2 linked regions of the Methylicorpusculum oleiharenae genome follow. The protein of the gene in region 1 interacts with the protein of each later gene in a pairwise test. Links are inferred from orthologs where the notes say so. Each region holds a gene or a part of one and is shown in the gene's direction. Other genes may lie near its edges.

Region 1 (3,541 bases):
AGCCTTCCGTATAAGTCAGAAATGCGGGTTCATCCCAGCCGAAAAGATCCATCAACTGCCTGCTGTTAAGTCGGTGACGGGGGTTGAAATCCTGTTCTGAAGTCAATCTCGCAAAACGGTTCCAGGGGCAAATCAACTGGCAATCGTCGCAGCCGTATATCCGGTTACCGATCAGCGGTCTTAACTCTTCAGGAATTGATCCTTGTAATTCTATCGTAAGATAGGAGACGCATAATCTTGCATCAACCTGATAAGGTGCCACAATGGCTCGGGTCGGGCAGATGTCAATACAGGCAGCGCAGTCTCCGCAGTGAGATGATGCGGGCACATCAGCAGGCAAGGGTAAGTCAGTGTAAATTTCGCCAAGAAAAAACCAGGATCCTGCCTTCCGGTTGATCAGATTGCTGTGTTTGCCTATCCAGCCGATGCCTGCTTTTTCGGCAATCGCCTTTTCCATGACCGGAGCGCTATCGGTGAACACGCGATAGCCGAAAGGTCCTGTTATTTCGTGAATACGATCAGCCAGTTTTTGCAGCCGTGACCGTAATACTTTGTGGTAGTCGCGGCCTAACGCGTAGCGGGATATGTATGCAGCGAGAGGCGCTTCGAGGTTTTGGGTCATGGCCGGCTCCGCTTCGGTCTGGTAATCCATTCGAACGGATATGATGCTTTGGGTGCCGGGTTCCAGCAGGGCCGGCCGTGACCGTTTAAGGCCATGCCGCGACATATAACTCATTTCGCCCTGGAAGCCATTCTGGAGCCAGTTTTCAAGATGTTGTTCGGCTTCGCTGAGATCAATGCCGCTAATCCCGACTTGCTGAAAGCCTAACTCAAGACCCCAGGTCTTGATCTGATGGGTTAGTCCGGCAAAATCGGTGAGAGTTTGTTTGTTCATGGCAAATAATAGAAAATAATCAATACTTAATCAGGTTTTAACAATTTAAGTAAACATATCATGCAAGATCTACCTATAGAACTTTATCGTGTTAATCAAGTAAGAACATTCGATAGAATTGCGATCGAGGAATACGGCATTACCGGCTATGAGTTGATGTCAAGGGCTGGCGACTTTATTTTTAATACCATAGTAAGCAACTGTCCTGATTGCCGGAATTGGGCTGTTTTTTGCGGCGGCGGCAATAATGGCGGGGACGGTTACGTAGTTGCAAGGCTTGCATTGGAAGCGGGTATAAACGCCTGTGTTTACCCGATTGTTGACGGTGCGGCACTCAAGGGCGATGCCCGTCTGGCTTTTGAGGCTTACACACTTGCTGGCGGGATTTTTAAACCATTCACGCCGGACTCTGCGCTTGAAACAGATTTAATTGTAGATGCCTTATTGGGCTCAGGGTTGGATCGGCCTGTTTCAGGACTTTATGCAAAGGCCATTAACGCAATCAACGCCTCTGCAAGTCCGGTGATAGCGGCGGATATACCTTCAGGCCTAAACGCCGATACAGGCAAAGTGATGGGGGAGGCTGTCAAAGCTGATTACACCGTATCCCTGGTTGGGCTTAAACAAGGCCTATTCACGGGCGATGCGGCGGATTTCTGCGGAACCATCCTTTTTTCGGATCTCGATATTCCTCAGCAAGTTTACGAAAGGCAGCACTGTTCAGCGCGCCGGTTGATGCGTATTCCGTTTGCACGCCGGAGCCGCTGCGCGCACAAGGGGGTAAACGGCCATGTACTGATTGTTGGTGGCGATTATGGTTTTTCGGGGGCGGTAAGATTGGCGGCCGAAGCCGCGCTGCGAATAGGGGCGGGTCTGGTGACTGTCGCAACACGGCCCGAGCACGCATTGACTTTGAATCTGGATAGGCCGGAGATCATGTGCCATGGCATTTCTGATGCTTATCAGTTGAGTGAGCGAATCAAGCGTGCCAGTGTCATTGTGTTGGGGCCCGGGCTGGGCAGCCAGCTTTGGGGTCGGTCTTTGTTTGATGCGGTTTTGCAGTCTGACAAACCGATTGTGATGGATGCGGATGGACTCACTATATTGTCCAGGGGGACTGTCCACCGTGACAACTGGGTGCTGACGCCGCACCCTGGCGAAGCGTCAAGATTGTTGACCGCATCGATTGCCGCTATTGAAGCTGACCGGTTTTATGCCGTCAGTGAAATGCAAAAAGCCTATGGCGGTATTGTTGTATTAAAAGGTGCAGGTTCTTTAGTTGCCAATAAAACCGATATCGCCATTTCACCCACGGGTAATCCCGGTATGGCGTCCGGGGGCATGGGAGATGTGCTTTCCGGAGTGATTGGAGGCTTAATTGCCCAAGGATTAAGTTTGCAGACCGCCGCCGAACAAGGGGTATATATTCATGGACTGGCCGGCGATTTGGCTGCCCAGGCGGGCGGTGAAAGAGGCTTGTTGGCGGGGGATTTAATGTCTTATCTGAGACAGTTGGTGAACGAGTGATCGTCGAACTGCAAGATACCGAAGCAACCGAAGCGGCTGGTGCAGATTTATGGCCGCTGTTGCCGAAAAAATGCATCGTTTACCTGCAGGGTGAACTGGGGGCGGGCAAGACAACCTTTGTCAGAGGTTTGTTGAGGGCTGCCGGTTATCAGGGGGTGGTGAAAAGCCCAACCTATACCGTCGTCGAGGAGTATTTAACCAGCGATCGCACACTATTTCATTTTGACTTATATAGGATCAGAGACCCTGAAGAATTGATCTGGATGGGCATCGAAGATTATCTGGCGCAAGAGGCGGTCTGTTTGTTTGAATGGCCTGAAATGGGGCTGGGCATTTTGCCCGAGGCCGACCTTCTGATCCGTCTGGATTTACTGGCACAAGGCCGTTCGATGCAAATGGAGTGGAGGAAGGAGGGGTAAAAAAATAATTCCAAACTGACATGAAAAAACAAAGACATATTGTTATACTTTAATCCAGTTTATTATTATTTCAGGTAAATATATGCATAGCGTCTGGAAACTCCTCATGATTCCGGTACTGCAATTGATAACATTTTGTGTTCATGCAGATCAGGCGGGTTTGAATGCATTACACCACTGGATAGCGTCCGATCACACTCGAATGGTTTTTGATCTCACTGCAGAGTCTGATCAACAGGTTTTTTTACTGGATAATCCGCCGCGCATGGTGATCGATTTCAAAAATGTCAGGTTATCAGGGCCATTAGACCAGCCTTCAAACAATCATCCTTTGTTTTCAAGAGTTAGAAGCGCTTTGCGTAACGAGGGTGATTTGAGAGTGGTTATTGATTTGAAAAAATCCGGAACACCCAGGGTTTCTCCTGTATCGGGTGGAAAAGCTAAAGGCCATCAATTGATTGTTGATTTTTTTCCTAAAGGCGTTGATCCGGATAAAGCATCCAAACCGCGTATGGCTAAAACCGTCCCGGCTAGTGAATCGGTATCAGCAGCTGTGACTAAAGAAACAGAGAAACCGGTTAAGGTAGAAAGCGATTCCAAGAAGGATTTTACTTCTGAAAAACCGGTAACAGTGGCTGCGAAAGAACCTACTCCGGCTCCGGTTGAAAAAGCCGCTTCACAAGCAGAAACGTTATCCGTA
Region 2 (3,297 bases), 4.0 Mb from region 1 along the record:
TCAACACTGAAGGGACTGTGTTGAGATCCAGTTTTTATGAGGCGGTAATGCGCTCTCATGCCAGATTAACCTACACCGAAGTGGCCCAAATTCTCGTAGAGGATAATCAGGCACTGAAGAAGAAATATAAACCGCTGGTGCCTCATCTAAACGAAACCTACTCGCTCTTTAAAGCAATGCGTCAAAGAAGAGAGGAGAGGGGGGCAATGGATTTTGACACCCAGGAAACCAGAATCCTGTTTGGCGCCGAGAGAAAAATTGAAAAAATCGTTCCCGTCGTCCGAAATGATGCGCATAAGCTGATTGAGGAGTTCATGATAACCGCCAACATGGCTGCTGCGCGGTTTTTAAACAGAAAAAAAATCCCAAAATTACTGAGAATTCATGAAGGGCCCGGTCCCGAAAAGTTACTGGCGTTAAAAACTTTTCTAGGTGAATTAGGGCTTCACCTGTCAGGAGAAGCGCAACCGACACCTTTGGATTACATGAAATTACTGGAGTCTGTCAAAGACAGGCCGGATGCGCATTTGATCCAGACAGTTTTGCTTCGCTCCATGTCACAAGCCGTTTACAGTCCAGAAATTAAAGGCCATTTCGGTTTGGCTCTGGATGCGTATGCGCATTTTACTTCGCCGATACGCCGTTATCCCGATCTGTTGGTTCACCGAGCGATCAAACATGCGTTGCAGAATAAACCGCCTGAAAGTTTTTTCTATGGCATTTCGGACATGGTTGCGTTGGGTGAGCACTGCTCCTCGTGCGAACGCAGGGCTGATGAAGCGACGCGTGACGTGGTCAATTGGCTGAAATGCGAATACATGATGGATAAGGTTGGTGAGGTGTTTCCGGGTATTATATCGGCCGTAACTTCATTCGGTTTTTTCGTTGAATTGGTTGATATCTATGTTGAAGGCTTGGTGCATGTATCCAATCTGGCGCAGGATTTTTTCAAATTCGACCCCTCCAGTCATCAATTGATAGGTGAACGCACTGGCATGCGCTATCGGTTGGGTGATTCTGTGCAGGTCAAGGTTGTCAGAGTCGATCTGGACGAAAAGAAAATTGATTTCGAGCTTTTTAAAAAAACCGGATCAGCAGCGATTAAAAACAAAAGGAAACGGCGCTCCAAGTGAAATTAACAAAAATATACGGACTCCATTCGGCTCAGGCGGCTCTTGATTACTCAGCGGAAAATATTTTACAAGTGTGGGTGGACAGTCACCGGCAAGATAAACGTTTATCCGAAATCATCAAGCAACTGGGCGACTTGGGCTTAAATACTGAAAAAGCCGATCGTAAAAAACTGGATCGATTAGCCGGAGGCACTAATCATCAGGGCATTGTGATAGAAATTGAGATGCCCGCTGCTAAATCTGAAGATGAATTGAAAACCGACCTGCTGAACATCACGACACCGCCTCTTTTTCTGGTGTTGGATAATGTTCAGGACCCGCATAATCTGGGCGCTTGCTTACGCACGGCCGATGCTACAGGTGTGAATGGCGTCATTATCACCAAAGATAACGCAACAGGAATTACCCCTACTGTTTGTAAAGTGGCAAGTGGTGCGGCTGAAACGGTGCCTGTTTATCAAATTACCAATCTGGCCAGAACACTTCGCTGGCTTAAAGATCAAGGGCTTTGGATTTTGGGTGCAGCAGGGGATGGTAATCAAACGATTTATCAGGCTGATTTAAAAGTCCCTATGGCTTTGGTTGTTGGTGCTGAAGGGAAAGGTCTTAGACGTTTGACCAGGGAAGAATGCGATATGCTGGTTAAGCTGCCGATGTTGGGCAAGATTGAAAGTTTGAATCTTTCGGTGGCGACCGGCGTGTTTCTCTATGAAGTGGTCAGGCAAAGAATGATGTAACCAAAGCGTTTATTACTTCAGTATTTGTTCAATCAAGTCATCTTACTTATTGTAAATTTTCAGGTTAATTGTCCTGGTTTGTTGGCTATGCCAGTTAATTTCGTAGGCTTCTGCTTGCATAAGCTGGCACCATGGACAAACCGGATTAGCCGAAATGGCAATTTCCTCTTGTGTGTCAAGGTCGTCTCCGCATCTAGAGCAATAGTTGTAATGAGCGATCTTTTTCATAACACATCCTTACTGAATATAGAACGGAACACAGGTTAACCCGGATATTGAATAAAAAATGTGAGCAATTCACTTTTTTGTCTTTTAAAAACGGGCTGCTAAGTATTTTTTCTCATTTTTTATGATTCAAGTATGAAAAGTCTTGCCATAAATGACCTATCAGCTTTTTGAATCGGTTATTTTCGGCACTAACCCTATGGATATTTAGAGCCCTGTTTTCAATAAGCACCCGTTGGAAAGGTTCGTGTAAGGTTTCGTTAATACAATGGCCCTCAAATAAAGTATCGATTAAAAACTACTTTTCAGCTAGTCTAATTATCGACCGCTTTGTTCATATCTTGTTTCATGACACATTCTTGAAAAGAATTTGTCTGAACCATTTGTATTTTCAAGGCTTAGCAAGAAGGAGCCATTATGAAATCGTTTGAAAAACTCCTGGCGGAAAATAAAGCTTGGGCTACTGAAGTCAAGACAGAAGATCCTGATTTTTTTAAAAACTTAGCCAAAGAACAAAAACCGGAATTTTTATGGATTGGATGTTCTGACAGTCGCGTTCCCGCTGAAATCATTGTAAAAGCAGCTCCCGGCGAGATGTTTATTCATAGAAATATCGCTAACCAGATGATTTCTACAGATTTTAATTGTCTCAGTGTCTTGCAGTATGCGGTTAATGTTCTGGAAGTTAAGCATATTATCGTTTGCGGTCATTATAATTGCGGTGGTGTTAAAGCGGCTTTAAATAGGCAGCATACGGAATTAATGATTACCAATAAATGGCTGCTGCATATTAAGGATATTTACCGCCTGCATAAAAATGAAGTCGATGCTTTGCCGACTGAAGAACAGCGTGTTAACAGGCTGGTGGAGTTAAATATCATCGAACAAATCAATACGCTGGCTTACACCTCGATAGTGCAAAAATCCTGGCACGAGCATAAACGTCCGGTTTTGCATGGATGGGTTTACGGATTATCGGATGGCTTGCTCAATCCACTGATAACGCTGTATCCTGATTTCGAGGTCGATAATATATTTAAATACGATTTTAAAACCGCTTGAGTTTCAAGACCAACCGAATGGTGAAGGAAAGGTTATTTTTAAGTGAAATACTGCATTCATCACTTTAAGTTATCTGATTACCATCTTCCGGTTTTGTCTCAAGTGGTTGGTATGACACGCTATCCATCCATTGATATCTA

The links. The genes of interacting proteins can lie anywhere in the genome.
Region 2: the proteins of GO003_RS00865 (region 1) and rlmB interact in binary tests that used the Escherichia coli proteins (3 or more experiments, as listed by UniProt). The link is inferred for Methylicorpusculum oleiharenae from one-to-one orthologs.

Annotation. Positions count from the first base shown.
Region 1 is NZ_WUTY02000001.1:167,749-171,289, reverse strand. What follows is about bases 245-3,188. They hold GO003_RS00865 (NAD(P)H-hydrate dehydratase), read left to right. Parts: upstream 245-955; coding sequence 956-2,422; downstream 2,423-3,188. Other genes in these bases: GO003_RS00855 (N-acetylmuramoyl-L-alanine amidase), read left to right, coding at 2,948-3,188; tsaE (tRNA (adenosine(37)-N6)-threonylcarbamoyltransferase complex ATPase subunit type 1 TsaE), read left to right, coding at 2,419-2,841; queG (tRNA epoxyqueuosine(34) reductase QueG), read right to left, coding at 245-895. Outside these bases: more of queG, read right to left, coding at 1-244; more of GO003_RS00855, read left to right, coding at 3,189-3,541. UniProt on the Escherichia coli protein: Bifunctional enzyme that catalyzes the epimerization of the S- and R-forms of NAD(P)HX and the dehydration of the S-form of NAD(P)HX at the expense of ADP, which is converted to AMP.
Region 2 is NZ_WUTY02000001.1:4,210,601-4,213,897, reverse strand. Bases 1-2,999 are described here. They hold rlmB (23S rRNA (guanosine(2251)-2'-O)-methyltransferase RlmB), read left to right. Parts: upstream 1-1,129; coding sequence 1,130-1,870; downstream 1,871-2,999. Other genes in these bases: can (carbonate dehydratase), read left to right, coding at 2,513-2,999; rnr (ribonuclease R), read left to right, coding at 1-1,133. Also shown: more of can, read left to right, coding at 3,000-3,157. UniProt on the Escherichia coli protein: Specifically methylates the ribose of guanosine 2251 in 23S rRNA.